4 regions of the Alteromonas sp. G4i13 genome follow, and region 1 is predicted to be linked to each of the others. Evidence: predicted binding sites of a transcription regulator. Region 1 holds the regulator's gene; each other region holds the start of a gene.
The links. Region 1 encodes sigma-54, which starts transcription at its own class of promoters, with help from an activator protein. Its sites were predicted from a motif close to GTTGGCACGNNNNTNGNNT; they were not measured.

Region 1 (7,637 bases):
ATTACAGGTTGTTGTGCTTTTAAACATTGTCATTTTTCTTGTTGGGCTGATTGTACTGAGTTGGAGCGCTGACCGGTTTGTATATGGCGCCTCAGCATTAGCAAAAAACATCGGCATTTCTCCAATGATGATCGGACTAACGATTGTCGCTATGGGATCTTCGGCACCTGAAATTGTGGTTTCCGCCATAGCCTCCGCAAATGGCAATATGAACACCGCCGTGGGTAACGCGCTAGGTTCTAACATCACGAACATCGCGCTAGTTTTAGGTATAACCGCGCTAGTGAAACCATTGCTTGTTTCATCAACAACGTTAAAGCGCGAACTTCCAGCACTCCTTATCATCTCATTGATTGCCATTGGCTTTATGTTTGACGGTGAACTTAAGTCTTATGAAGGCATTATCCTACTAGGCCTGTTCATTTTCGTACTGGCAATGATGGCGTGGCTGTCGCTACAGGTAGATAAAGAAGACCCTCTGGTTGCGGAAACCGCAGATGAAATCCCCAAAGGCGTTTCAAATACGTCAGCCCTCATTTGGATTGGTGTAGGCCTTGTAATACTTCCATTAAGTGCTCACTTTTTGGTGAACTCGGCAGTAGAAATTGCCAGATACATGGGCATTTCGGATTTGGTTATCGGACTAACGATTATCGCGTTTGGTACAAGTCTACCTGAGCTAGCAGCAAGTGTTGCGGGTGTACTGAAAGGTGAAGACGATTTAGCACTGGGTAATATCATCGGCTCAAATATCTTCAACCTACTTGCCGTACTTGGCGTGCCCGGCTTAATCGCGCCTGGTATCCTGGACCCTGACGTTTATAACCGAGATATGTACGTAATGCTTGGTTTAACCTTATTATTGTTCTTGTTCAGCTTCGATTTAATCGGCAAACGTACAATATCAAGAACTAATGGATTCATACTTCTGGCTTGCTTTATCGGCTATCAATTCTGGCTATTCGGATAATCATGAATACACAAACTCAGATGAACTATATCGACTCAGCGAAGCGCGTTATTGAAATTGAAACGCAGGCTATTGCTAATCTGGCAGAACGCTTAAACAATGAATTTATCGCTGCCTGTAATATTCTCTTTGCCTGCAAGGGTAAAGTTGTCGTGAGTGGTATGGGAAAGTCTGGGCATATCGGCAATAAAATTGCCGCTACGCTTGCCAGTACAGGTACTCCTGCGTTTTTCATGCACCCTGGTGAAGCCAACCATGGCGACTTGGGCATGCTAAGCAAAGGCGATGTCTTACTCGCCATCTCTAATTCTGGCGAGACTAACGAACTCGTTAATTTATTGCCCGTAGTTAAACGCTTAGGCATACAGGTGGTCGCCATGACCAACAGTGCTTCCAGCTCATTAGGACAACACGCAGATGTCGTACTTGATATCAGCGTTGAAAAAGAAGCGTGTTCGCTAGGCCTTGCTCCTACGTCAAGCACAACCGCCACACTGGTTATGGGTGATGCGCTTGCGGTAGCACTACTAGACCAAAAAGGTTTCACCTCAGATGACTTTGCGCTTTCGCACCCAGGCGGCAGTTTAGGCAGAAAACTTCTGCTTAAAGTTAGCGATATCATGCAAAGCGGCAGTGATATCCCCCTTGTCCATGCCAGTGCTTCTGTTGCTGACGCACTGCTGGAAATATCTAAAAAGGGGTTGGGTATGACAGGCGTGATAGCGGCAGACGGTACGCTGACAGGCGTCTTTACGGATGGCGACCTACGACGAATTCTCGATGCCCGCGTAGACGTACACAGTGCGACAGTGAAAGAAGTAATGACTAAAGGCGGCAAGACTACCACCGCAGGTCAGCTGGCTGTAGAAGCCCTGAATTTGATGGAAACCCATAAAATTAGTGCGTTAATGGTTACTGACGATAAGCGCAAACCTGTTGGGGCATTTAACATGCATATGCTACTAAAAGCAGGAGTGCTTTAAATGACAACCACCTTGTACACGGAAATAAATGACTCGCTTTTCGCTAAACTAGCCAAGATAAAGTTGCTGGTATGCGACGTTGATGGTGTGTTCTCAGATGGCCGAATTTATTTAGGTAACGACGGTGAAGAACTTAAAGCATTCCATACCCGTGATGGATATGGTGTAAAAGCGCTAGTGAGCAATGGAGTGAATGTCGCGGTTATTACTGGACGTCGCTCTGCCATTGTTGAAAATAGAATGAAGGCACTGAATGTTGCACATATAATTCAAGGCGAAGAGAATAAAGCAGACGCGCTTAGTGACCTGATGAAACGCCTTGAGTTAAACACTGACGAAGTGGCTGCGGTAGGTGATGACATGCCAGATACGGGTATGTACAAGCACGTTGCGGTTAAAATTGCGGTTGCCGATGCCCATCCTTACGTAGCAAAACAAGCAAACTGGATTACGACCCTTCCCGGTGGGTTTGGCGCGGTCCGAGAAATATCGGATACCATTTTGCAGGCCAAAGGGGTAACAAATGAGATTTTTGGAGCTAGTGTATGAGCCTGTTTGGCTTTAATCGCTTAGGATTAAGTATATCGGCGCTATTTATTCTGGCGATGCTGATGTACATCCCTACGTGGATGGAAGAGCAGCCTGAAACGCAGGGGAATCGTGAAAACGATGCGCTAAAGCCCGCCTACAAAGCAAAAAATCTAACCACTACGCTGTACAATCAAGACGGTGAGTTAAATCACAAAGTATTTGCAGAGTCGATGGAGCATTACGACCAGCTTGGCTTTGTATTGTTTCAGCAACCTAAATACACCCTTTATACAGAAAACGCGTCATCACCATGGGTGGTAACCGCTGATGAAGGTACACTATACAATAACGAGCTAATCCAGCTGGAAAACCAAGTTAATATTGAGAACCAAACTGGCGATGACTTTGTCAGAAGTATATCGACCGAGTACATTCAAATTAATTTAGAAACCAAGCAAATGACATCTGACCAACCCGTTGAAATACTGGGCACCCAATATGTCATTTTAAGTAATGGGTTTAACGCGAATTTACGCACACAAGAATACGAGCTTTTAGATCATGTACAAACCACTTATTCCCCTAGCAACTAGTTTATTGCTTGCCATCGCTAGCGGTGCGGTACACGCCAGTGAAGATGATTTTTCGCAGCCCATAAAAATAGGCTCGAACACCCAGTTTATCGACGGTAAAAATAAAACCGCGTTGTACAAAGACGACGTACTCATAACTCAAGGCTCTTTGGTTATTGAAGCTGACGAAGTGGAAGTAATTGCCACTGACGGTGGTGGTCGTGAAATATTTATTGCTAGAGGAAAGCCTGCAAGCTATTCCCAGCAATTGGAAGACGGCACGCCAGTTTCGGCAAAAGCTAATGAAATACGCTATGAAGTGGTGAACCGAACGATTTCTCTTGCTGGAAACGCAGAGTTGAAACAAGACACCAGTAAAGTACAGGGTGACAACATCACGTTCGATATGATTACCGAGCAATTGCTAGCGACTGGCGGCGCAGGTAAGGATGGTGAGGGTCGAGTGACCACAGTATTCACACCTGAGACCATTCGCAAAACTTCGTCTAAGAAAGACAAAAAAGACAACGAGGGCAATGAATAGCAATGGCAACTTTGAGCGCTAAAAATCTTGCTAAGGCTTACAAGTCAAGACAGGTTGTACGAGATGTAAGCCTGTCTGTCTCAACGGGTCAAATTGTCGGTCTTCTTGGCCCAAATGGCGCTGGTAAGACCACCACATTCTACATGATTGTTGGTTTAGTGAATTTGGATAAAGGCAAGATTGAAATTGACGACAATGAGCTAACTCATCAGCCCATGCACGAGCGTGCACGCCGCGGAATAGGCTACCTACCGCAGGAAGCCTCTATTTTCAGAAAGCTCACGGTACATGAAAATATCATGGCCATTTTGCAAACCCGTAAAGATTTAAATTCACAACAGCAAGAAGAAGAAGCTGATGCGCTACTTGATGAATTTAATATTAACCATATACGTAATAGTACGGGGATGAGTTTGTCAGGGGGCGAACGCCGTCGCGTTGAGATTGCCCGCGCTCTGGCAGCAAAACCGCAATTTATTTTGTTAGATGAACCATTTGCTGGTGTTGATCCAATATCAGTTAATGATATAAAGAAGATAATACAACATCTTCGCGATAGGGGGATTGGAATCCTTATCACGGACCATAACGTACGAGAGACATTGGATGTTTGTGAAAAGGCGTACATTGTGAGTCATGGCGAGCTTATTGCGCAAGGAACGGCGGAACAGGTTTTAAGTAATCAAAAAGTAAGGGATGTATACCTAGGCGAACAATTCAGGCTATAGTTAATGTAACCGAATTGTCATTTTTCAGTTTCGCTCTGGTATATTCAATTTAGAGCATTTAAATAAGACGTAGATGAAACCATCTTTACAGCTAAAATTTAGCCAACAACTTACCATGACACCACAGCTTCAGCAGGCCATTAAACTGCTGCAGCTTTCTACACTTGATCTTCAACAAGAGATCCAAGAAGCGCTCGATTCTAATCCGCTATTAGAAGTTGAAGAAGGTAATGACGAGCCGCAACTAGAAAAGAACAATATCGACAACGATGACAGCGGCTCTGAGGCCACTGCTTCTGCATCTAGTGACACACTAGAAGCCGGCGATGCACTTGAGAAAAACGATCTTCCCGATGAGCTGCCAATCGACAGCACATGGGACGAATACTACTCTGCTTCATCTTCGCCTGCTCCGGGTCCATCCAATGACGACGAGCAAATCTTCCAAGGTGAGACTACTGAAGATATTCAAGAGCACCTTCTTTGGCAAATGCGCCTTACCCATTTCTCGGATACCGATCGCGCAATCGCTACAGCAATCATCGACTCTATTGACGAGTCAGGTTATTTAACCGTTACCCTTGATGATATTTTAGAAGCGGTCAACGATGATGATATGGAAGAGCCAATTGAAATGGACGAAATAGAATGTGTGCTAAAGCGCATTCAGATGTTCGACCCTATTGGTTCTGGCTCACGCTCTCCACAAGAATGTTTGATGGTGCAATTGCGCCAATTTTCAGAAGACACACCGTGGCTTGCTGAAGCAAAGCAACTGATTGAAGAGTACTCTGACTTACTGAGCAGCAAAGACTATCGTACGCTTATGCGTAAAAGCCGATTGAAAGAAGATCAGCTACGCGAGGCAATGCGTTTACTGCAAACCTTGAATCCTCGCCCAGGTAGTGCTTTAGTTACTAAAGAGCCTGAGTACGTTATTCCTGATGTCTCAGTAACCAAGAAAAATGGCCGTTGGGTGGTTGAGCTGAACCCCGACAGTCTGCCTAAGTTAAGCGTAAATCAACAATACGCAGCAATGAGTCGCCGTGCCAAGAATAGTAGCGATTCACAATTCATCCGCTCACACATGCAAGAGGCTAAGTGGTTCATAAAGAGCCTTGAATCTCGTAACGAAACCTTAATGAAGGTTGCAAACTGCATTGTGCAGCAGCAAATGGGCTTTTTTGAGCACGGCCCGGAAATGATGAAACCAATGGTGCTAAATGATGTCGCAGAAATGGTAGATATGCACGAATCCACTATTTCGCGAGTGACAACGCAAAAGTACATGCATACGCCACGTGGAATCTTCGAATTGAAGTATTTCTTCTCAAGCCACGTTGCAACAGAGTCTGGTGGTGAATGTTCATCTACAGCGATTCGTGCATTGATCAAGAAATTAGTGGCCGCTGAAAAGCCTAGCAAGCCGCTAAGTGATAGCAAGATTGCTTCATTGTTGGCCGAACAAGGCATTAAAGTTGCCCGGCGAACAATAGCAAAGTACCGGGAATCGTTGTCGATCCCGCCGTCGAACCAACGCAAAAGCCTTATTTAATCGGGCTTAATAATATAAGGAAGACGAAATATGCAAATCAACCTTACTGGTCATCATGTCGAAATCACCGACTCTTTGCGTAATTATGTCGATACGAAGTTCAGCAAACTTGAACGTCACTTTGATCACATTTCTAATGTGCATGTCATCCTGAACGTTGAAAAATTAAATCAAAAAGCCGAAGCGACCGTTCATTTAAGTGGCGCTGAAGTATTCGCATCCTCAGAAAATACCGACATGTATGCGGCGATTGACAGCATGGTTGATAAACTCGACCGGCAGGTAATCAAGCATAAGGAAAAACTGAAAAAACATTAGTAGTTAATTAAGCATGGATATACAAGCCATCGTAAGTCTGGACCGCACCGAGTGTGCGGTTCAGTGTAATAGTAAAAAGCGAATTCTTGAGATCATCGCTGATATCGCTGCCAAGCAAAACGAGAACATTGATCAGGCAACGGTACTTAACAGTTTGATGGCTCGAGAGCGTATGGGTAGTACAGGCATTGGCAATGGTATCGCCCTGCCCCACGGGCGCCTGCCGGGCCTTGAGAAAGTGATTGCCATTGTTGTAACCAGCACGCCAGCAATCGACTTTGACGCCCTTGACGAGAAACCCGTAGACATCTTTTTTGCGCTACTCGTTCCCGAGGAACAGACCGAAGGACACCTTCAAACGCTGGCCACCGTGGCTGGTAAACTAAGCGACAAAGAAACGATTAAAGCAATACGTCGCGCAACGACAAGCGACGATATTCTATCTGCATTAAGTTAAACATTAAGCGCCTATTAACCGTTTAGTAGGCGCCTAATTCAACAACGCGTATGTGATAAAACCAGAGTATTAGGGAGAAAGTAGGTGAAGCTGATAATAATCAGTGGTCGTTCGGGGTCTGGTAAGTCTGTCGCACTTCGCGCATTGGAAGATTTAGGTTATTACTGTGTTGATAATATCCCGGTAAACTTACTTCCCACCTTAACCCATACAGTTGTTGACGAGTACGATCAGGTTGCGGTAAGTATCGATGTGAGAAACTTACCTAAAAATCCTGACGATTTGGTAGAAATTCTAGACTACCTGCCTTCTTCGTGGTCGATGACCATTGTTTACATTGACGCGAGCGATGATGTACTGGTTAAGCGTTTTAGCGAAACACGTCGTCTTCACCCTCTCGCCAAGCTTAATAAATCGCTTTCAGAAGCCATTAAAGCCGAGTCAGCCCTACTTGCTCCTATTGCTGAACGCGCAGATTTATATTTAGACACTGATAAGCTTACCATTCACCAACTGGCAGAGTTAATTCGAGAGCGTATCTTGGGTAAGAAAAGCTCACGCCTTGTGCTTGTGTTCGAGTCGTTTGGCTTTAAGCACGGTATTCCTAAAGATGCGGATTACGTTTTTGATGCCCGCTTTTTACCTAACCCCCACTGGGAGCCGGACCTTAAACATCTGACCGGATTAGACGCGCCAGTAGAAGTATTTTTGGGGTCGCAGCCTGTAGTGACCAAGTTCATTTGGCAAATTCAGAATTTAATAACGACATGGCTGCCTCATTTAGAGCGCAATAACAGAAGTTACGTAACCGTAGCGATTGGCTGTACTGGTGGCCAACACCGTTCGGTTTATATCGCACAGACCCTGTCGAAAACCTTCAGTGAAATACACCCTGATGTACAAATTCGCCATAGAGAGCTGAATCAGTAATGACTATTCAAAAAACGCTAACTATCGTCAATAAGTTAGGGTTGCATGC
Region 2 (7,637 bases), on a different contig from region 1:
TACTGCAGCATCCTAGCTTTAGCTATTGGGAACAACGCCCCCACATCTTTCCGTTTAAGAGCTCTCGCCCTATAACGGGTGAAGAAACACAGATGTATCAAAACATGGAAATCTTGCCCATTAAAGACAAAAACACAGGGCAAAAATTGGCGTGTATTTTTCTGCAAGATGTGACCGCCCAAGCTAGCTATTTTAGAGCCCAGCAAAAGCTTTCAGAAGCGCTGAAAAAAGAACACGAAGCGCAAAAAAAGTTAATTCGCAAACTCGATACCGCACAAAGCCAGCTTATTCAAGCAGAGAAAATGGCTTCTACTGGTCAGCTCGCGGCGGGGATAGCCCACGAAATTAATAACCCTATTGGTTTTGTGAGCGCTAACCTCAATACACTTGAGCAATACGCAACTCACCTTATTGCGATTTGTGATGGCGTTAAGGGGCAACTCGAACACTTCACCGACGAACTTAAAGAGCAGATTGACGCACTGTTTGAGTCTAATCACTACGACTTGTTAAAGGACGATATTACTGAGCTAATTGCCGAGTCTACAGACGGTCTTACCCGCGTAAAAGACATCGTCGAAAACCTTAAGAACTTTTCGCTGGAGACTACTGAAGGCGTGCAGATAGTAGATATCTGCGCCGTGTGTCACCAGCTGATCACGCTTATTTCCGCCCAGTACAGCACGCCCCAATATAAATTTGAATGTGAATTAGAGAAAGTGGAGGTAATGGGAAACCCTGGGCCGCTGAAACAGGTGCTAATGAACGTCATGATAAATGCAGCACAGGCCATAGAAGATAGGGGCTTTATTAAACTCACTGTGCTCGATTCACCTACGTTGGTGACCATCAAAATACTGGACTCGGGTTGCGGTATTCCTACAAAACATCTAAAGCGAGTCTTTGAACCCTTCTTTACTACAAAGCCCGAAGGGCAAGGCCAAGGGCTGGGCCTTTCTGTGGCTTACACCGCCATTGAACAACATCAAGGTAAAATATCTATTAGCAGCAAAGAGGCAAAAGGAACCGTGGTAGAGATCACCATTCCGAAACAACCTGCAGCACAGCCCCCGTCCAGTGAAGATAATGAAGAGAATAAAGAAAACGAAGCGGAAAATTCTCAAACGGCCTAGAACACAGATAGCCCAGTACAGAGTAAGACGTTGTTAATCCTCACTCTGTTTGTATGTCCTCTGACTGAACTAACAAGCAAGCTTTTTTACTTCACAGGCTTTAAATGTATACACACCCTTGCTGTTTAACGTCCGCGAAATGACTCCTTCATTAAGCAAGTAATTAAGGTGAGACAAACACTCTGCTACTGCAAACACCATGTTGCGACTAGAGAGCTTGCGCTTAAACATAACCGGTAATAGCTCTACGACCGTTTGAGGTTGCTCGCAAGCATTTAACAGTGCTTTTAGGTGCTCGTGATGATGAGCAATAAGCGAATCTACTCGCTCATGCAGGCCGATAAAGGGTAGCTTGTGAGCAGGTAATACTGTCGCATCTTTGGGCAAATTCTTGAATTGCGGCAGCGTAGAAAGGTAGTCGTCTAAGGTGTTGGCATCAGGCTCTGTTGAGTAGGCGCCAATGTTTGGCGTGATAATCGGCAAAATATGATCGCCTGATATGAGAATATTTTTTCGCTTATTGTAAAGGCACGCATGCTCAGGAGAGTGGCCGCGGCCAATGATGATCTGCCATTCGTTACCGCCAAGCGACAGCGTCATACCATGCTTTAGACGTGTGTAGCTAATGGGTAGTGGTGAAACGACGCTGCTGTAGCCGTTGCCTTCACCAGAAGTAAGCTTTGCGATCATGGATTCGTCTAAACCTGCTCGCTGGTAATATTGCACATCCCGTTCGTTAGTTGCGCCATTTCTCCCTGCCGCAAACGCTCTGGCAGTAAAGTACTCAGTTTGAGACATATAAAAGGGAACATTATACGTGTCGGCTATCCAGCCCGCTAACCCTACATGATCAGGATGTAAATGCGTAACAATAACGCCAACTATTGGCCCGTCTAATTGCTTGAATATACGCTCCCACAGCGCTTTGGTGGTGGACGTTCCTATGCCAGTATCAATGACCACCCAACCGCCTTCACCGCGGATCAGATACAAATTTATGTGGTCAAGTTCAAATGGAAGCGGCATTGTTAGCCAAAGAACACCATCGGCCACTTCTATTAGCTCGCCCGGCTCTACCTGTTTATCGAATAGATATTCCATATCGCCCTCACCTTTTCTATCGTGCATGGTCTAACGTGCACAAAGACTGTACGTTTTCGTTTTAACTCGCGCTGCTTACAAAAACAAACATATCTGTCGAATAGAGATCTATAGGAGTAGGTGATAACAAACGTTATACTAAGCCTACTGCCGTTTCTCGTGCACAGTGGTAGCGCATTTTTATTGCACCTTTGCGCCAGTTATTGAACAGATAATGGTAATGCGAGTTTATAAAACGTACACGCCCATGAGGCTATTTAAAGAAATTAACGTCAACAAAGCCGGTTAGTAAATCAGATCCATGTCAGCCTCAACAATACAACAAGGGTTCATACTCAATAAAAGTACGTTTACCCGGCGAGGCAAGGTGCATGTTGAGCTATGGGTAAAAACGCCCAGTAGCACCGCTAGGTTAATTTCTTCACCCCAATACCCCACTTGCTTTGTATCCGTTGATCGCGCCAATGATTTACGCAATATCGCCGAACGTATTTCTGCAAAGATCAGTATTTCAGATGACGGGTTTCACACGCTGGAACAAGTTCCTGTTGCGACGGTAAAAACCGCAACCGAATCACACATGCATCAGCTTCGCCAGCATGCGCAGGAAAGCAGTATTATATTGTACGAAGCGGATATTCGCGTTGCCGATCGCTACTTAATGGAGCGCTTTGTGTATGGTGCGGTGGAATTTCTGGCTCCGCAAGATTTCGACGATACGCCTCAGATCGTTATAGAAAATGCGCAAATCAGACCCTGTCAATTCAGAACCACATTTACATCACTTAGCATAGACATCGAATGCAATGAGCATGAAGAACTCTTTAGCATTGCGTTAGCCGGTGAAGGACTCAACGTTGTGCTGCTTTTATGCCCGCCACGTTTTGTTGGGCAAACATTGCAAGGACAAAAAGACAGCGCGTACGAGCTCATTACCGTTGAATCAGAAAAAGCATTGCTTGAAGCATTTTTTTCATATCTTACATCCTACGACCCAGATATCATTTTAGGCTGGAATGTTAAACAGTTCGATATGGCGGTACTTGAACGCCGCGCTAGGGCTAACTCGCTAAAGTATGCTATCGGCCGCCATGGCAGAGAGGCTTCTGTAAGACAGTGGGAGGATCAAACCCTCGTTGATGTGCCAGGGCGATGCGTTATTGATGGTATCGAAGCACTAAAAACAATGACTTATCAATTCGAGTCGTTCTCGCTCGATCACGTATCTGAAGAACTGCTTGGCGAAAATAAGCTTATTCAGGCTGCAGACAAGCTTGAAGCGATAAAGCGTCTTTATCATAGCGACCCTGTTGCACTCGCTAACTATAACTTTAAAGATACGGAACTGGTCAACCGCATTCAGGATAAAACCCAATTTATCGATTTTCTGGCACTGCGCAGTATTCTCACCGGCCTAGATATGAGTCGCCCCGGAGGGTCAGTGGCCGCGTTTTTAAATGTGTACTTGCCTAAGCTTCACCGCAAGTCTTATGTCGCGGGGGTAAGACCTGAAAATGGAGGCTTGGCTAGTCCGGGTGGTTATGTCATGCGTTCCCAGCCAGGTTTATATAAAGACGTTTTAGTCCTAGATTTTAAGAGCCTGTATCCTTCCATCATTCGTACATTTAAAATCGATCCGTTGGGACTTGCAGAAGGGCTTAAATCTCCAGACACGGCGATAGAAGGGTTTAAAGGCGCAGTATTTAGTCGTGAGTCTCATTTTCTGCCTTCCATCATTGAAAACCTATGGCTTCAGCGCGACGAGGCGAAAAAACAGAAAGACGCACCGCGCTCTCAGGCCATCAAAATATTAATGAACTCCTTCTATGGTGTCCTTGGTAGTGGCGGTTGCCCCTTCTACGATCCTCGTCTAGCTAGCTCAATCACATTGAGGGGTCATGAAATCATGCAAACCACAGCTGATTGGATTGAAGAACTGGGCTATACGGTTATTTACGGCGATACCGACTCAACATTTGTTCATGTAGAAGGGAATGATGCACTGGGTACGCCCTCAGAGACTGGACTTGAGCTCGCTAGCATTATTAATCGAAAGTGGACAGAGTTACTAAAAAGTCAGTTCGACATTGATTGCCACTTAGAAATTGAGTTTGAATCTCACTTTTCTACGTTTTTTATGCCGACGATCCGAGGCTCTTCCGAAGGCAGCAAAAAACGTTACGCAGGAATGAAGGGCGGTGAACTTGTCTTTAAAGGCTTAGAAAATGTCCGCTCTGATTGGACGGTACTAGCTAAAACCTTCCAGTACGAGCTGTACAAAAAAGTGTTTACTGGACAGCCTGTTGAAGACTACATAAATAGCACGATAGCAGCGATAAAGTCCGGTGAAATGGATCACGCTTTGGTCTATAAAAAGCGGCTGCGAAAGCCTTTGTCGTCGTATACCAAGTCGCTGCCTCCCCACGTAAGGGCAGCGCGATTAGCGGACGAGTACTATAAAGAACAGGGGTTGCCACTTCGCTATCAGTTTAATACTACCATTGCTTATGTTATTACGGTACAGGGCCCTCAAACCGCAGAAACTGCCACGGCCCCCCTTCAATATGACCACTATATTGAAAAGCAAATCCAACCCATTGCCGATAGTATCTTGCCTCTTATCGGCCTGAATTTTGAGACAATAGCGAACGATCAACTCTCGCTGTTTTAATCTCATTAATGGGGTTCTATCTATATCTGAGATCAGCTTAAGTTTGACGTATGAAGATCTTGCAAACACTGCGACAATTTAACATAGCAATAACATTGAAATCCTTGCCTTAAATTTTTATTACCTCACTAAATCAGTTAGTTATGCATTTGGCACATTCAATGAATAATGAATTACGTAAGTCATTAGCGGTGTCAGATTGAAACTTACTTCCAATCTGCACCTATGTTGAGGTCTGTGGACCTAGTGGTTAGGGCAATTGAACGCCCGAGTTCACTGTAAAAGCCAGAAGGAATTTGATTATGAAGATCACAAAACTAAGTATGATTACCAGTGCTGTTATTGCTGCAACACTATCTGCTTCAGCAGTAGCAGGCCACCACGAAGAGAAGATCTCGATGGGATTTAACGCAATGGATAAGGATGGAAACGGCTATATCGTCGGTTCAGAGTCTTCAGGCGTTATTGACAGTAAGCTTCTTGCAAAAATGGATACCGATGGTGACAGCATGATTAGCCGTGTTGAATTCAACAAGTTTGTTGATGAAAAACCATCAATGTTTAGCGACGACATCATTACTCAGGTGAAAACTGAAGGCACCAATGACGCTCTACTCTCGGAAAAGGGCAACCCTGAATTATTCTCTAAAGCAGACGGTGAAATGATATCAGAGAAGAATAAGGAGCTTCGTACTGAAATGTCAGCCACAGCCGACAATAAGTTTACTGAAATCGATGTAGACAGCGACGGTAAGCTTACAGCCGAGGAGTTAAAGGTTGCACATGTCGAAGGTGACTTTGAGATGATGGACGAAAATGGCGATTCTTACGTTACCCGTATGGAATATCGTGCCTACTTCGAAGGTATTGAGTCTGAATAGACGCTCACCTCTCGTAAAGTAAAAATTTTTAGGAAGCCTCCTTCGTCGGAGGCTTTTTTGTTTCATTAGAGTCGAGAAAATTTTCTTTAGACATCAGATACATTGTCACTTTTGGTTATTACTCTCCTTTCAGCGTGTACGACGAGTCACACAAATTCATCGTTGAATAACCCCATATACGACTAACATCTTGTCGACAAAACTCGTTTGCAACAATATTGTTAATAAAGATTGAATTATTTGTTTTATTCGTTGCGTATTCAGCATTTACTGCAATTGTTGCCATTGGTTATTTGGAACCAAAAGCCGAAACAGCCAACTCAATTATTTATATATAAATCAGATGCGTACGCGCATGGAGGCAAGATATGATGGAATCAAAATTTACACCGAACTCACTACTCCCTCTTCAGAAAAGTGAGTTTACTGGCTCTGATGACGCTGAGCTGACGTCGCTCACTATCGGTCAGTATTTCAAAAATGTTGTCGACAATTATGGCGATAACCCAGCGATTATTGTAAAACATCAAGACGTTAGCTGGACCTATCAGCAGTATTGGTATGAAGTAGAACGTGTTGCTTGCGGCTTACTTGCAAACGGTGTAGAACCTGGCGACCGTGTGGGTATATGGTCTCCGAACAATATCGAATGGTCGATCGTACAGATGGCCACTGCGCGAATCGGGGCGATCATGGTATGCCTGAACCCTGCTTATCGCCCTGATGAATTAGCGTTTGCTATTAATAACGTTTCCGTAAAATACTTAGTCATGGCGCAGTCATTCAAGCAGTCAAATTACGTCGCCATGTTGAAAGAGCTTGCGCCAGAAATAGACAGCCAAGATAAGAACACACCAAGGCGTCCTCTAACGCCTTCTAAGTTGCCTTCACTTAAATATGTATACACTATTGGCGATAAGTCTGTAGAAGGATTACAGGCTTTTTCTGCATTACAAATAGAACCAACGGAAGCGCTTAAATCTCAGTTGGAGGCCGTTGAATCGAACCTTAGCGCGGATGATAACATCAATATTCAGTTTACCTCTGGTACCACGGGAAACCCGAAAGGCGCAACGTTAACGCACCGAAACATTCTAAATAATGGACTATTAGTATCACAAGCAATGAGGTTCACACACAAAGACAAACTTTGTATTCCCGTTCCGCTTTACCACTGCTTTGGAATGGTATTGGGCAACTTAGTTTGCTTAGCATCAGGTGCATGCGCAGTATTCCCCGGGGAGTCATTCGACCCTGAGACAACACTCCGTACAGTAGAAGAAGAAAAGTGCACGGGATTACATGGCGTACCAACCATGTTTATTGCCGAACTCGAACTATCCAACTTTAAGAGCTTTGATCTATCAACACTAAGAACCGGCGTTATGGCAGGTAGTACCTGTCCAGAAGAGCTCATGCGAAAGGTCCATAGTGAATTTCATATGACAGAAGTCGTCATAGGTTATGGTCAGACAGAGTGTAGCCCTATCAATCATATTACTGACATTGACTCGCCATTTGAAAAGCAGGTCAAAACTGTTGGACGCGCTATGCCCCATACAGAAGTGAAGATCATAGATCCCCAAGGCAATACGGTGCCTATTGGAGAGCCGGGTGAGATTTGCGCGAGAGGCTACTGTGTAATGAAAGGTTATTGGGGTGATGAGGTTAAGACAAAAGCCACCATAGACGATGAAGGTTGGCTCCATTCTGGTGATCTCGGAGAAATGGATGAAGAAGGCTACGTCACAATAGTTGGTAGAATAAAGGACATGATTATTCGCGGCGGCGAAAACATTTATCCACGAGAAATTGAAGAAGTCTTGTATCAACATGCGGATGTGTCAGACG
Region 3 (7,637 bases), on a different contig from region 1:
CATCAGTATTCATCGGCGAGACTGCACCGCCAAACCAGCTGCGCGGGAAGGCGTGTTCGCGGTTATAGCAACTGCCTTCTCCACTATAGCTGCCACACTGGTCAGAACCAGCCGTGTAGCTGTAAGCGTCACTACCATTTGGGTTTTCTGAATACATGTCCAAAATGGAGCCGTCATTTTCATAGTAGCTGTCGCTTGTGTATGAAATATAGAATGTCCAAAGGTCGCCATAGCTTTGTGTATTATGATTTTTGATAATGTTGTAAAGCTCGGTTTTTAACGCATAGCCTGACAGACCGTTGGCACTTGCATAGTAACCAGTGAGTTCTGATGAACCACCACCACTGCCGCCGCCACTCGTTGTACCAACGCTAAAGCTGGTGCTTTCACTCGCGCCGAAAGAGCCGCCATTAGCAACAGACACGCCCTCTATTAGCAAGTTATAGCTGCCAGAGCCATAGGAGCAGCAAATTCCATCGCCATAGGCATCACTAATGGTAAAGGTATATTCTCCATCAGTAAGGCAAACCGCTTCAGTATAACTTTGGTTGCTAGCGTAGCTGCTGCCAGAGGCTTCAACTTGGTTGTTTGCGTTAGTTATTTGCCAACTGGTTTCGCTGCCGTAATTGTCGGTAGTTAAGTTCAAAACGCCTGAATGGCTAGCACACGTGCTTCCACCGCCGTTATTGCCACCTGACCCAAGCGTAGTCGGCTCGAATGCGTCTACATAGACGGTTTCTGACCCATCAAAGCCCGCCTGATCATAAAAGCGTAACCCCACCTCAATCTCTTTTGACGCTGTAGCGGAATAAGAGAAAGTAAGCTGTTGCCAGTTTCCAGTTAATGAGTTGTCAGAATAACCTTGATAACCGTCTACATATAGGCGTGCTTTTACAGCACCTTCAGTGTGATATAGCCTCACTGAAAATTCATAATTTTGACCGGCGGTTACATTGATTGTCTGACGGAAGTCAGTTGAACCTTGCGTTGTCGTATTGACGGTAACTGCAGCAGACTTGCTTCCCGAGAATGAGTAGACCGAGTTTTCAGCTACACTAATGCCGGAGTCGATAGTTGACCATGAATTAGGTGCGCCAGACGTCCATGTTTCAAAGTCTCCATTGGAGACCTGACCCATGGCGATAGCGGGTAACAACGCACCTGCCAAGCCGACTATTTGACGTAAGTTTATATTCATTTATTTTCCGTTATTGTCTTTATTTTAAATGTATATTTATTCCTTAAACGTAGTGTTCGACGCCTTCCTAGACGTATCAAATATTGCACGTATTTGTGACAAAATGAATAAAAGTGCTTAATCTAACGGCAGAGAGTACTGAGTTAACGGCAAGGAAATAGATGCAAATAAACGGTGAGTTAGGCAAAAGATCAGTACTACCTATTATGGACTGTTGGGAGCAATAAAGTGACTGACAGCCCAATTCCATCGCTATCCGTACGCTCATATACGAAGCAAACGTGCCGCCATAAACACAACTACTTTCAGTTAGTGCTGCCCATCAACGGACATATCTTGATAGAAATCGATAATTTTAGCGGGCGAGTAGGCGTAGGCGAAGGCGTATGCATAGCGCCGAATGAGATCCATTATTTTAGCGCTAACGAACTGTCAAAATTTATTGTGGCGGACTTGGAGTATGTGCCAGTTAATTTAAATGACAGGTTGCACCCAATATTTCAGGTAACGTCCGCATTACAGGCGTTTTTATCGTTTGTAGAGATTCAAATTAGCCAGTTTGCTGACCAAGGCCATGAAGAAATACTGGCGCTATTTTTAACCTTGCTAGAAACATCCTTGAAAGGATGCAGCATGGATAAGCGAATGACTCCTGTATTAAGCCATATTCATCGCGACCTTGCCCGAGGCTTTACACAGGTGGAGTTAGCACGGATAGCCTGCATGGGAACAACGCAATTCAAAACACGCTTTAAAGAAGCCACCGGGCATAGTTTACGAGATTACCTTGTAAAAGTGAGGATGGAAAAGGCCAAAGCACTACTTAGAAATACCGATACACCAATGTTGGGTATAGCTCAGCTAACAGGGTATGAAGATGTTGCAGCATTCAGTCGCCGGTTCAAAGCGTATTTCGGGCGACCCCCTAAGTTTTTCAAAAGAAAGTGACTGTGATAAGGGCTTACCTCACATGACGGTAAATCGTTGATAGAGAGGGCTAGTTAATCTCTTCGTCTTTAGGAAGTTTATTGACTCTGGCTTCTATAAAACGTTTGTGGTCGTCCATTTTGGTGCATTCTAAGGTTCCACCAGCAATTCCACTCAATAACGCCAAAGTTTTATTGGTCGTACTGCTACAGTTTACGCGTTTTGAAGGGCGTCGATTTTCATTAGCTTGTATTTGCTGTGTGCTTGGCCCGCTAAGAACAGGACTATTTTTACGCTCTTGAAATGCTTTTGCTGCTTGTTCTGCGTCTTCAGCGACTTTGTCACTGTGATACTTTTCAAAATAGAGGGCGGCGCCATCTTTTACCGACAGATTCAACGAGCCTGCGCGCCGATTTGCGTCTTTTGATAAAGTGGGCGACGGCAGTGTACTAGTCGGCTTACTTTCAATGGGTACCTGCTGTGTATCGGGCTCAGCATTTTTCTGCTGCTTGGGCGCGGGGCTTTCTACAATTTCATTCTTACTATCAAGTGCTTCAGTCGCTTTGGTTGCGTCAGGCTTCAACTCAATTTCTTGCCTTTTAGGGGAAACATCGATTGGTTTAGTTTCTTGTGGTTTAGCTTGGGCAGAAGGGCGTGGAACGGGGGGATAGTACAGTCTGGCGCTTATCTCCTGCGTTCGCTCCAAAACATTTACTCGTGCTTTTTGGTTGTTGATGCCCATTTGAGAAAGTATGACCACTACGATGATCCCAAACACATGTGCACAGCCCGAAATTAATAGTGGGCGCCACGCCGTTTTCTTTGCAACGGAATGGTGTTCAATGCTGCGCTCAGGCGCAAAGAAAGATGGGGTGATAGTCGTCATAGTAAACAACAGACCATGGGCCCTATCGAATAGTTCCATCCTAATTTCATCGCACTTTTTAGTCCTCTCACCTTACCGCAACCTCATACCGCTTCAAAATTGGGCAAATTTTTAACAGTGCACCATTAGTGTGCATTATTTTTGTGCGTTCATGAAGCGTTTGCTTGTATGTATTTGATTTATTTGGCTAATCATTTGTGGCATGGCTCTTGGTTTATCTTCCCATAGTTGGAAACACGACCATAAATCACAGAATAACCAAAACAAACTGGGAGCAACTCATGAAACTAGTCACAGCGATCATCAAGCCGTTCAAGCTAGATGATGTTCGTGAAGCCATTTCAGAAATCGGTATCGACGGTTTGACCGTGACCGAAGTGAAGGGCTTTGGACGTCAAAAAGGACACACTGAACTTTACCGCGGAGCGGAATATCAGGTGGATTTTCTACCTAAAGTCAAACTGGAAATTGCTGTTCAGGATGATCAAGTAGAGCGCCTGGTAGAAGCCATCGTTGGCGCTGCCAAAACAGGCAAAATTGGAGACGGCAAGGTGTTTGTTTACGACCTTGAACACGCCGTTCGTATTCGAACTGGTGAGTCGGATAGCGACGCGCTGTAAGCCACAACGATATATTTGCGGAGAAAACCATAATGGAAATCACTTTTGAACTTGGGTATGCGCTAGATACCTTTTATTTTCTAATCTGCGGTGCACTGGTTATGTGGATGGCTGCAGGTTTTGCGATGCTTGAAGCAGGTCTTGTTCGAGCGAAAAACACCACAGAAATTCTAACTAAAAACGTGGCGCTATTCGCTATCGCTTGCACTATGTACATGATTTGCGGTTACGGCATTATGTACGGTGGCGGCGACTGGGGTCCATTCCTAAGCGGTATCATGGCTGATGGCGCAACAGGTGTCGCTGAAGAGCCAGCAACATATGCACCTTCTGCTGACTTCTTCTTCCAAGTAGTATTTGTTGCAACAGCAATGTCTATCGTATCTGGTGCGGTAGCTGAGCGTATGAAGCTTTGGGCATTCCTAGCGTTCGCAGTTGTTATGACGGGCTTCATCTACCCAATGGAAGGTGCTTGGACATGGGGCGGCGAAGCAGTATTCGGTATGTATACGCTTGGCGACCTTGGTTTCTCTGACTTTGCAGGTTCAGGTATTGTTCACATGGCTGGTGCAGCTGCTGCTCTTGCTGGTGTTCTTGTGCTTGGTGCTCGTAAGGGTAAATACACCGCTGACGGTAAAGTAAACGCGATTCCAGGTGCAAACTTACCGCTTGCAACTTTAGGTACATTTATCCTGTGGATGGGTTGGTTTGGCTTCAACGGCGGTTCAGTACTGGCTACTGCAACTGTTGAAAGTGCAAACTCAGTAGCGATTGTATTTATGAACACAAATGCTGCAGCTGCTGGTGGTGCAATTGCTGCACTTATCGTAGCACGCATTCTATTCGGTAAAGCTGACCTAACTATGGTACTTAACGGCGCACTAGCCGGTCTTGTGGCTATTACAGCAGAGCCTTCAACACCTACACCATTACAAGCTACTTTGTTCGGCGGCCTTGGTGGTATTTTAGTAGTGCTTAGCATTGTTGCACTAGACAAGCTTAAGATTGACGATCCAGTGGGCGCAATTTCAGTTCACGGCGTGGTAGGTCTTCTAGGTCTTATCCTTGTACCTTTCACTAACGATGGTTCAAGCATCTCTGGTCAGCTAATTGGTGCAGCGACTATCTTTGTATGGGTATTCGTAGTGAGCCTAGTGGTATGGCTAGTGATTAAAGCGGTTATGGGTGTACGTGTGAGCGAAGAAGAAGAATTCGACGGCGTAGACATGAGCGAATGTGGTCTGGAAGCATACCCAGACTTCACAAGCAGCCGTTCGTAAGAGAGTCTCGATTAGGCAACGAAACAACAATAACAATAATGCCTTATTACTTCGTTTAAGCCCCGCTAATGCGGGGCTTTTTTCGTTTCATGCAATGTGTTTTAAGACCATTATTGAGCTTAGGAAAAGAGCCTAGGCGTAATGTGACAATAACGCTACACTATGAATCGATAAACTAACGCTAGATTTATTATCGGCAACGTTTTAGTAAAAGGACGGTTATGACTGCAAGTGTGCGACTTCTACCTTTGATACTGGCTTTCTTTAGTATCAGCTGTTTGGGCTATGACAGAATAACGGGGCAACCCTTTGCAAGTCGCTCAGAAGTTATTGCAAAGAACGGCATGGCAGCAACAAGCCAACCATTAGCTACGCAAGTGGCATTGGATATTTTAAAACAAGGCGGCAGTGCAGTTGATGCAGCTATTGCAGCCAATGCCATGTTAGGTTTAGTTGAGCCTACAGGCAGCGGTATTGGCGGCGACCTATTTGCCATTGTGTGGGATGCAAAAAAAGAGAAGCTAGTCGGCTTAAATGCTTCTGGCCGTTCACCCAGACAGTTAACCAAAGCGGTGTTTGCCGAGCGTGGCTTGCATCAAATTCCAAAATTTGGTCCGCTACCCGTTTCTGTCCCTGGCGCTGTAGATGGCTGGTTTGCACTACACGAAAAATTTGGCAAGCTGCCCATGTCTGCGCTGCTTACCCCATCTATCAAATATGCCCGTGAGGGGTTTCCTGTTTCAGAAGTCATTGCCTATTACTGGCAGATGAATCAAGAGCGAATAGGTCATTATGACGGCTTCGCAGAGACTTTTCTTATCGACGGGAAAGTACCGCAAAAAGGCGATGTTTTTAAAAACCCTGGCTTAGCCGTGACCTATGAAAAGATTGCAACAGGCGGGCGAGATGCTTTTTATAAGGGCGATATCGCACGCACTATCGATGCTTACATGAAGTCTCAAGGCGGCTTTTTGTCATACCAGGATTTGTCGTCACATACCTCGGAGTGGGTAGAGCCCGTTTCTGCTAACTATCGCGGGTATGATGTGTGGGAACTTCCGCCCAACGGACAAGGCATAGCGGCACTACAGATTCTCAATGTGCTTGAGCACTATGATATCGAAGGAATGGGGTTTAACTCAGCAGACTACATCCATACCTTTGTTGAAGCCAAGAAGCTCGCCTTCGAAGATCGCGCTAAGTTCTATGCAGATCCAGACTTCAATGATATTCCTGTCGACTGGTTAATTTCGAAAGAGTATGCCGCTAAGCGCCAGAAGCTCATAAATAATGAACGCGCAGCGAATCGCGTTGATGCGGGTATTTATGAAGGGGATACCATTTATCTGACCGTTGCTGATAAAGAGGGCAATATGGTGTCCTTAATTCAAAGTAACTACCGCGGAATGGGCTCAGGCATGACACCTCCAGGGCTAGGTTTTATTCTTCAAAATAGAGGTGAGATGTTTACCCTTGAAGAAGGGCACTTTAATGAATATCACCCGGGAAAGCGTCCATTTCACACCATTATCCCGGCTTTTGTAACCAGAAACGGTAAGCCAGTGATGAGCTTTGGCGTGATGGGCGGTGGAACTCAGCCTCAAATGCATGCACAAATTATTGTAAACATTCTCGACTTTGGAATGAATTTGCAGGAAGCGGGGGATGCTCCACGCATACTGCACAGTGGGTCAAGTAGCCCAACGGGCGCGTTGATGACTGATGGTGGTTATGTGAGCTTAGAATCAGGGTTCAGTGAAACCGTTCAGCGAGAGCTCATGGAGCGGGGGCATAAGCTTCAACGCGTGGTAGGCGCGTTCGGTGGCTATCAGGCCATCGCTTGGGACGAGCAGAAAGGTGTCTATTTTGGCGCTTCAGAAACGCGAAAAGATGGACAAGCCGCGGGCTATTAAGCACACTAGTGTAAATAATAGGCGGCGGAGTTAATTTGTTCCCCGTTTGCTGCTTCGCTTTAAAGGGTTTCAAAGTTTGAAGCAGCCGCTACACTTTACGATAAGGTTCGCACAACAAAGCGCGGCGAATGATCGCCAGCAGCGAAACGTCAGAACAAGGCGTTAATAACAACAAGAGCGGCAATGACACAACCACAAAAAGGCCTCTGCGCTGAGCCAAATTTACATGCACAGTATTTATTACTGAACGTCATTGATGACGATAGCCAAGCCGTACGCGCCAAACTATCTCGCGTGCTGGATATATTCGAGCATTTTGAGAATGAGCACTATGAAGCCATGGTAACCGGCGTTGTCGCTATTGGCACCGGTTACTGGGCTGAGGTATACCCCGGTTTGATACCTGTTGAGCTTGCCCCTTTTCCTGATATGCAGTGTGATGATAGAAGTGCCCCCACCATGCCTTGCGATCTCTTCATTCAAATTCGCGCTGATAGGCTGGATATTTGCCATGCGGTTGGCATTGAAGTGATGGATTTGTTGCGTATTCATGTAGAACTGGTAGAGCAAATAAGAGGGTTTAGGTACTTAGATGGCCGTGACCTCAATGGTTTTCTCTATGGCGCAGATAATCCACGTGGCATGAAGCGGAGACAAGTCGGCATTATTGGCGAAGATGACCCTGATTTTAGCGGTGGCAGCTATGTTCACATACAACGCTATCGCCACGATTTAAGGCGCTGGAATAGTCTTTCAAGCCGTCAGCAAGAACAAGTGATGGGCACCACGCAAGAACACAATTTGGAAAGTAGC
Region 4 (7,637 bases), on a different contig from region 1:
TTGCCACCGGTGACGGCGATTACTTTGATTAACCGTGATTGCTTCATTTTTCTTAAGCTACTCGCTTGGTCGTCAATCATACTGCTTATGCTGTTTTAATTGCGTTGTTACCACTAGTATGATTCAAACCGTACTTTTTATAAAGCTTTGCAGCAGCGGAAACCAAAGATTTCGCTTCTGCAATCTTAATGTCTTCAGGTACTTTTTGACCATCGGTGACATAACTAACCGGTAATTGGTATTCAACCGCTGCACTAAGCACCTCTCCTAAAGAGTAGCACTCATCTAACTTTGTGAAAATACAGCCACTTAGTTCAATATCATCATACGCTTGAATGATTCTCTGCAAAGCAGGATATTGCGTATTTGCTTGCGCTACCAAATATTTTTTAACATTTGGCATTTGTCCGTTATCAAACTGCTTAATTTGTTTAATTAATCGACTATCTCTTTGACTAAATCCAGCCGTATCAATCAATACTAGTCGCTTATGACGAAGTTGGAATAATAAATCCGCAAGTTCTTCACTAGTCTGCGCTTTTCTCACCGTGCAGCCAATAATCTTTCCGTATGTCGCTAGCTGCTCATAGGCGGCAATTCTATACGTATCGATGGTAATCATCGCAACCGACTCTGCACCGTATTTTTGCGCATAGCGGGCAGCAAGTTTCGCAACGGTAGTTGTTTTACCGGTACCTGTTGGTCCTACTAATGCAACAGCACCTTGTGCGCTAAGTATATCGTTTCCTGTCACATTTATGCGATTAGCCAATAGGTTAAGAAGATATACCCATGCATCTCGTTCGTTGTAATGTGACGGCGTATAGCTAATAAGCTGTTTCGCTAACGCGTTGCTTAACCCCATATCGGTTAAACGGGTGATTAGATATTGATGAACAGGTTTTTGACGTTTGTTTTTAGCTTCCATCAAGTCGGCCACTTGATATTGCAATACATCGCGAAGAGACGCTAGCTCTTCCTTGATTTGCGCAAGCTCCGCTGACTGCGTCACAGCGGTATCATCCATACTCGACGCTTGATGCTCTGGGAAAGCGTTCTGACGAACTGGTTCATGAGAAGACTGCTGGGCTTCTACGTCGTCAATAAAGGCTTCTGAGAAGTCTAAGTGCGAAGCAATTTCATTGGCGTGCTTAGCATTTGCTGTCATTGGTTGGTTAGGTTGCGCGGGACTCGCTACGCCATTATTTCCACCGTGCTGCTTTTCTAGCAGTGCTTTAAGGCTATCAGGACCGTCGTCACCAATGATTTCGCTCAAGCTAGGCACTGCCTTTTGGCCAGGTGTTTTTGCAGCTGCTTGTGGAGACGCTTTCGGCGTAAACAACTTCGCTTCAGGTTCTTTGTCGTAGGCTGCGACAAGCTCAATACCGTCAGCGACTTTGCGATTTGACATGATCACAGCGTCACTGCCCAATTCAGCTTTAACTTGGCTTAACGCCTCACGCATATCTTTGCCGAAGAAACGTCTAATTTTCATTGCAACCTCTCCAATCACCCAGTGTCAGATTATTGACCGACCGAACTGACTATTTTTATTTGTTTGTCGTCAGGCACTTCTTGGTAAGACAGAACATGAAGCCCAACAACCGAATATTTTAAGAAGCGAGACAGAACGGGTCGTAGCATGCCTGAGGTAAGGAGTACTGCAGGCTCTCCTTCTAACTCTTGCTGCTGACTGGCTTGCTGCAATGATTTTTGCAGCTTGTCTGCCAGACCTGGTTCTATGCCAGCGCCATCTTCGCCACCTGCTTGAAGTGACTGGTGCAACATCTGTTCCAACTCTGGCGCCAAGGTTATGACAGGTATCTCTTTTGCACCTTGAGTAATTTCTTGGACAATTAAACGTTTAAGGGCAATACGCACTGCAGACACTAAAACATCGGGGTCTTGGCTGCGCGTGCCGTACTCACTGAGTGTTTGAACGATTGTACGCATATCGCGAATAGGCACGCCTTCAAACAATAAGGTTTGCAGTACTTTCACGACGGTGCTTAGCGGAAGAATGTCTGGTACTAATCCTTCAACCAGTTTCGGATGCTGCTTGGCAAGCATATCAAGAAGTTGTTGCGCTTCCTCGTGCCCTAATAATTGATATGCATTGTTAGAGAGTAATTGGCTTAAATGGGTCGCTACAACGGTCGCAGCGTCTACTACTGTGTACCCAAGGGTTTGTGCATGCTCCCGTTTATTGGGCTTAATCCATACTGCGTCCAAGCCGAACGCGGGGTCTTTAGTGGCACGCCCTTCTAATTTACCGAACACTTGCCCTGGATTAATAGCAAGTTCTTCATCGTGACTGATGATGGAATCGCCTATCGTTACGCCTAGCATAGCGATGGTGTAAGTGTTGGGCTCTAAATCCAAGTTATCGCGAATGTGGACAGGCGGAATAAGGAAACCCAGTTCTTGCGATAGTTTCTTACGTACGCCTTTAATGCGCGTCAACAACTCGCCACCTTGGGATTTATCGACAAGAGGAATTAAGCGATAGCCCACTTCCAATCCGATGGTATCTACCTGCTGAACATCATCCCAGCCAAGCTCTTTCACTTCAGGCGCAACCGATTCATCTTTTACCACATTGTCTGGCACTTTGGGCTCTGCGGCCTTTCTCTTTTCTTGGACCGACTGCCAGTAAGCAAAGCCTGCAATCAAGAATGAGAACCCTAAGAATGCGATATGAGGCATCCCAGGAATGATACCCATCACAAATAGAACCCCCGAGGCTATATAGAGGGCTTGATTATTACCAAGCTGACCGCGGATTTCTTTGCCCATTTCCTGGGTCTCGTTTTCACGAGTAACGATAATGGCTGTAGCGACCGAAAGTAACAATGAAGGAATTTGCGCCACCAAACCATCACCGATGGTCAATATGGTGTAGATTTCTATAGCGTTACCGAATGAAAGCCCGTGCTGAATCATGCCAATAAAAAGACCACCGACAATATTAATCAGCATGATGAAAAGGCCTGCGACCGCATCACCCTTTACAAATTTTGACGCACCGTCCATCGACCCGTAAAAATCCGCTTCTGCGGTAATCTCTTCACGGCGTTTACGTGCTTGGTCTTGATCTATATACCCTGCATTTAAATCAGCATCTATGGCCATTTGCTTACCGGGCATAGCATCTAACGTAAAGCGAGCGCTTACTTCTGAAATACGTCCTGCGCCTGCGGTTACAACTTTGAAGTTGATAATAAGAAGAATGGCGAAAACAACAATACCTACGGCGTAGTTACCACCAATCACGACCTCACCGAAGGCTTCGATAACTTTACCTGCTGCATCGCCGCCTTCATGTCCGTAAAGTAAAACAACGCGAGTAGAAGCCACGTTAAGCGCTAGTCTCAAAACGGTAGCGATAAGTAACACCAAGGGGAAAATGCCGAAATCTACTGGACGCTGGGTAAGTACAGCCACCAAGATAATGACTAGCGACAACGCAATATTAAAGCTAAACAGCACGTCCAGTAAGAATGGCGGCATAGGCAATATAACCATGCCCATAATTGCCAAAAGGACGATGGGTGCGCCTAAACCACTGGTAAAATTTTGCAGCTGATTTTTATCGAATCGCTGAAGATAACCGGATAACTGCATGGCTTGGTGTCTCTCTATCAGAAAATTGACGCTTTATGTGAATCTTCTAGTGAGTTTTCAACTAACGTGCCAGCTTTGTGTTTTACGCAAAAGTTATCCAAATCTGAGCTGTAATCATGCGTGATTACTGTCTACAGTGACTTGTATAGAGCGATTAAGATTTTGTATCCGAGGGACATACGAACAGTTTATAATTACGTCACTATTCCTAGGGCCTACTCTTCGTTTTAAAAGGATTATTCATGGTAGTACTACAAAATCGTGTTGCAACGTTTTGTTGGGTCAGCCTTGTCATCATGCTGACTTTTAGTCATGTAGCTCATGCATCTAAACAACCTAACTTACGACAGCGTGTGGAGAATTTGCTAGTTGATTCAGTGGAGATATACGGTTCACAAAATAGTAACCCATCTCGTGTGCACAATAGAGTTTTGGTAAGCGAGGTCTACACTCAACAGGGCTATCAGCTTATATGGTTTGGTACTAGTGATGCTGAAAACCGTCTTCAGGAACTCCTCCATGAAATTGCTGATTCAGAGTTACATGGCTTCTCGCCCGAGTATTACCACGCATCAATGCTCGAAAGTCGCGACGCCAATACGGCACTCTTAGATGTACTAGCAACCGATGCCTTTATCAGTCAAACTCTGCATCGATTAAATGGGCTTGTTAGCCCCGCCAATGCAGATTCGCAGTGGTTCCTTAAGCAAAGAGAAGCGGATCCTGTGGCATCGCTAAATCACGCATTAACTAACGGTGTTTCTGCAACATTGCGGGCCATGTGGCCATCACACCATGAATACCAGTTACTGTTAGAAAAAAAGCGTAGTTTACTCACGGCAGTTTCTACAGTTACCACACAAATTCCAGTTGGCCCAACACTTAAGCTGAACTCAACGAGCGAAAGAGTTGTGTTGCTGAAGTCTCGTCTTTTAGGGCCAGGCACCTATTCAGAGTTATTCGATAAAGATTTACTGGACGCGGTTAAGCAGTTTCAAATGTCTGCGGGCTTAGAGCCAGATGGTATCGTGGGAAGTTCCACTTTAGAAGCATTAAATGCCACCACGTTTTCTTGGTTAGAAAGAATTGATGCAAACTTAGAGCGTTGGCGCTGGCTCCCTCATCAAACTTGGTCAACATATTTACGCGTTAACATTGCTTCGTTTCAGTTGAGAGGATTTACTGAAGGTGAGGAAACATTGGGAATGCCTGTGATTGTCGGTACACCAGTGAGGCAAACGCCCGTTTTCGCTGAATCAATGAAGTATATGGTGTTTAACCCCTACTGGACCGTGCCTTTCAGTATAGCCACTAAAGACAAGCTGGCGAAATTAAAAACCAATCCTTCTTTATTGGTTGAGCAAGGTTACGAAGCCCAGCCCGCCGGTGTCAGCGGCTTCAGCCCTGTCGATGAGTTTGATTGGACAAATGTTAGCCGTGGTACATTTCACTATACACTCAGACAAAAGCCCGGTCCGCACAATGCCCTTGGTAAAGTGAAATTCATGCTTCCAAATAAGCATGCCATTTATCTTCACGACACGCCCGATCACAGCCTTTTTTCGAAATTAGAAAGGAACTTCAGCTCTGGCTGCATCAGAGTCTCTAACCCTTTGAAGCTGTCTCAATGGGTACTCACTCATTCAGGCCAGACAGAGGCAATACCGCAAGCTGAGCAATTACTTCAAAGTGAAGAGACCAGTACACTATATTTGAAGAAACCTATACCTGTTCTTATTGTGTACTTCACAGCGTTTGCAGATGAAGCAGGAACCATTGTATTTCGCCGCGATGCATACAATCGGGACAGCCATATTATTGAGAAATTGAAGGAGTTTAAACGTGCGTAAGTGTTTGTTAGTGCTGATTGCTCTTTTAACTGTAGTGCGCGCCAGTGATGCGTTCTCCTTTGACAATGACATGCTCAACTCTAAGCTTGCTATTAATGGAAATACGGTCCCCTACCCTATTTTCTCTATTTTCGTAATGCCGAATAAAACGTTCACTGTTGAGTTTGACAACAAAAGCCATACTGGGAACTTTCAATTTCACCATGCGAACGGTGAGGCACTAAAGACGAGTTCGAACCTTCCAATAGTTAGCGGGGTTGTGGGGAAAGCGCCAATAATGGCACCTAAGAAATCAGGGCACTATGTACTTAAAACCACCAACGCGCAGTCAGGAGAAACTGCGACGCTCAACGTCTTTGTGATGACATCTTTGGAAAAGGTAGACAAAACAGGTAAGTTAAACGGCTACACAATTGGTAAATATCCTGATAAGCCTTTAAAAAACAATCCCATTTATTTACCCCCATCAGGACTTATTGAAGTATCGCCAGAACAAACGGACGTAAGGTTGTCGCCCAATTTCACCCTAGGTCAATTTCTATCCAAGCAGCAACAAGGATTTCCCAAATATGTACATTTGCGAGCAGGCCTTTTGTTGAAACTGGAAAAAATACTGCACACCTTAAATGACGAAGGGCATGCTGTTGAAGGCTTAACCATAATGAGTGGATATCGCACTCCGTTCTACAACAAAGCTATTGGCAATGTTCAGTACAGCCGTCACGTTTGGGGTGGCGCAGCGGATTTCTATATCGATCAGTCACCGAAAGATGGGGTGATGGATGACCTCAATAAAGACGGTGTGGTAAACCGCGAAGATGCGGTATGGCTAGCCAACTTTATCTCAAATATGTCTAAACAAGGCGCTTTCGGCCCAAGAATCGGTGGGCTTGGTATTTACGGTGCTAATGCGGCGCACGGGCCTTTCGTTCATGTTGATGTGAGAGGAACCTTAGCTCGCTGGTAACGCTGCATTTTACGTAAACGTTAGGCAGTACCGAATGAAACTGCCCACTTTATTTACGCTAAAACTTTTCGATGTTTACTGCGCAATTAACGTCGATATTCTGGTGGTATTGGCAAATCTCGTTTAAGCGGCTTAGGTCGCTTGCCCTTCCCTGCTCTATGCGCTTTCAACTGATAAACGTGCGCTAGCACCTGCGCTACCGCCATAAATAAGGCGTTAGGAATTTCATCGTCCACTTCTGTGGAGTAGAAAATGGCGCGGGCAAGCATGGGAGAAGGGATCAGCGGCACATCGTTGGCGGTAGCAATTTTTCTGATGTGCATCGCCAGCTCATCAGCACCTTTAGCGACCACAACCGGCGCCCTCACTCCCTTCTCATCATACTTGATAGCAACCGAGAAATGGGTCGGGTTAGTCACCACTACGTCTGCTTGTGGCACTTCCTGCATCATGCGCTTGGTTGCAGCCTGATATTGCAGACGGCGAATTCGGCCTTTAACCATAGGGTCGCCTTCCGCATTTTTCCGTTCGTCTTTAACCTCTTGCTTGGTCATCTTCATTTCTTTGTTGTGCTTATACATTTGATAAGGCACATCAATGAGCGCGATAGGGATCATGCCGCACACCAGAATAAGAAACGCCCACTTAAGCATGTCGAGTGCGTGAAAGAAGTTTCCCGGATAAAGCTCCATATCAAGGTGGAGCGCTTCATCTTCAAAGAACAGTAACGCTCCGATGGCCATGCCAATTATGACCACCACTTTCGCTATAGACTTGAGTAACTCAACCAAGCCGTTCATGCCGAACATACGCTTGAAGCCTTGAATAGGGCTCATTTTTGAACCCTTAGGTTTTGCACCTTCCCAGGTAAAGTTAAAACCGCCAAGGGCGATAGAGCCATAAATGCCCGCTATCATTGCCACAACCATGTATAGCAGCACGGCAGGACCTACTGCCGAAAAGGCTTCACCCCATGCGCCAAACATGTGGGTGATATCATAGGTTTCGTCACGAGAGAGAATGAACATTCTCTGAGTAAGTTTAAAAACAGATTCAGCAATCCACCCGCCCACAAACAAGAACATAAAAGCACTGACGATAAGTACTAGGGTCGTAGAGAGTTCACGGGATCGGGCTAGCTGCCCTTTTTTTCGGGCATCTTCGAGTTTTTTCCCCGTGGGGTCTTCTGTTTTTTC

Region 2: the regulator sigma-54 is predicted to act here: its motif matches at 5,054-5,072, upstream of ACFI6J_RS19105 (EF-hand domain-containing protein).
Region 3: the regulator sigma-54 is predicted to act here: its motif matches at 3,208-3,226, upstream of glnK (P-II family nitrogen regulator).
Region 4: the regulator sigma-54 is predicted to act here: its motif matches at 3,680-3,698, upstream of flhA (flagellar biosynthesis protein FlhA).

What each region holds. Positions count from the first base shown of each region.
Region 1 covers NZ_JBHNYX010000027.1:37,799-45,435, reverse strand. Annotated here, with positions in the region: gene ACFI6J_RS13935 (calcium/sodium antiporter) at 14-970, shown strand; gene ACFI6J_RS13930 (KpsF/GutQ family sugar-phosphate isomerase) at 973-1,953, shown strand; gene kdsC (3-deoxy-manno-octulosonate-8-phosphatase KdsC) at 1,954-2,502, shown strand; gene lptC (LPS export ABC transporter periplasmic protein LptC) at 2,499-3,077, shown strand; gene lptA (lipopolysaccharide transport periplasmic protein LptA) at 3,046-3,600, shown strand; gene lptB (LPS export ABC transporter ATP-binding protein) at 3,603-4,328, shown strand; gene ACFI6J_RS13905 (RNA polymerase factor sigma-54) at 4,402-5,883, shown strand; gene hpf (ribosome hibernation promoting factor) at 5,914-6,201, shown strand; gene ptsN (PTS IIA-like nitrogen regulatory protein PtsN) at 6,215-6,658, shown strand; gene rapZ (RNase adapter RapZ) at 6,743-7,588, shown strand; gene ACFI6J_RS13885 (HPr family phosphocarrier protein) at 7,588-7,637, shown strand, end outside.
Region 2 covers NZ_JBHNYX010000055.1:16,144-23,780, forward strand. Annotated here, with positions in the region: gene ACFI6J_RS19090 (sensor histidine kinase) at 1-1,133, shown strand, start outside; gene ACFI6J_RS19095 (MBL fold metallo-hydrolase) at 1,203-2,234, opposite strand; gene ACFI6J_RS19100 (DNA polymerase II) at 2,536-4,905, shown strand; gene ACFI6J_RS19105 (EF-hand domain-containing protein) at 5,208-5,786, shown strand; gene ACFI6J_RS19110 (AMP-binding protein) at 6,155-7,637, shown strand, end outside.
Region 3 covers NZ_JBHNYX010000028.1:18,627-26,263, reverse strand. Annotated here, with positions in the region: gene ACFI6J_RS14125 (endonuclease) at 1-1,198, opposite strand, end outside; gene ACFI6J_RS14120 (AraC family transcriptional regulator) at 1,427-2,146, shown strand; gene ACFI6J_RS14115 (hypothetical protein) at 2,196-3,050, opposite strand; gene glnK (P-II family nitrogen regulator) at 3,293-3,631, shown strand; gene ACFI6J_RS14105 (ammonium transporter) at 3,664-4,911, shown strand; gene ggt (gamma-glutamyltransferase) at 5,133-6,824, shown strand; gene ACFI6J_RS14095 (Dyp-type peroxidase) at 7,008-7,637, shown strand, end outside.
Region 4 covers NZ_JBHNYX010000001.1:181,403-189,039, reverse strand. Annotated here, with positions in the region: gene ACFI6J_RS00880 (MinD/ParA family protein) at 1-80, opposite strand, end outside; gene flhF (flagellar biosynthesis protein FlhF) at 86-1,495, opposite strand; gene flhA (flagellar biosynthesis protein FlhA) at 1,525-3,624, opposite strand; gene ACFI6J_RS00865 (L,D-transpeptidase family protein) at 3,867-5,474, shown strand; gene ACFI6J_RS00860 (D-Ala-D-Ala carboxypeptidase family metallohydrolase) at 5,467-6,441, shown strand; gene flhB (flagellar biosynthesis protein FlhB) at 6,528-7,637, opposite strand, start outside.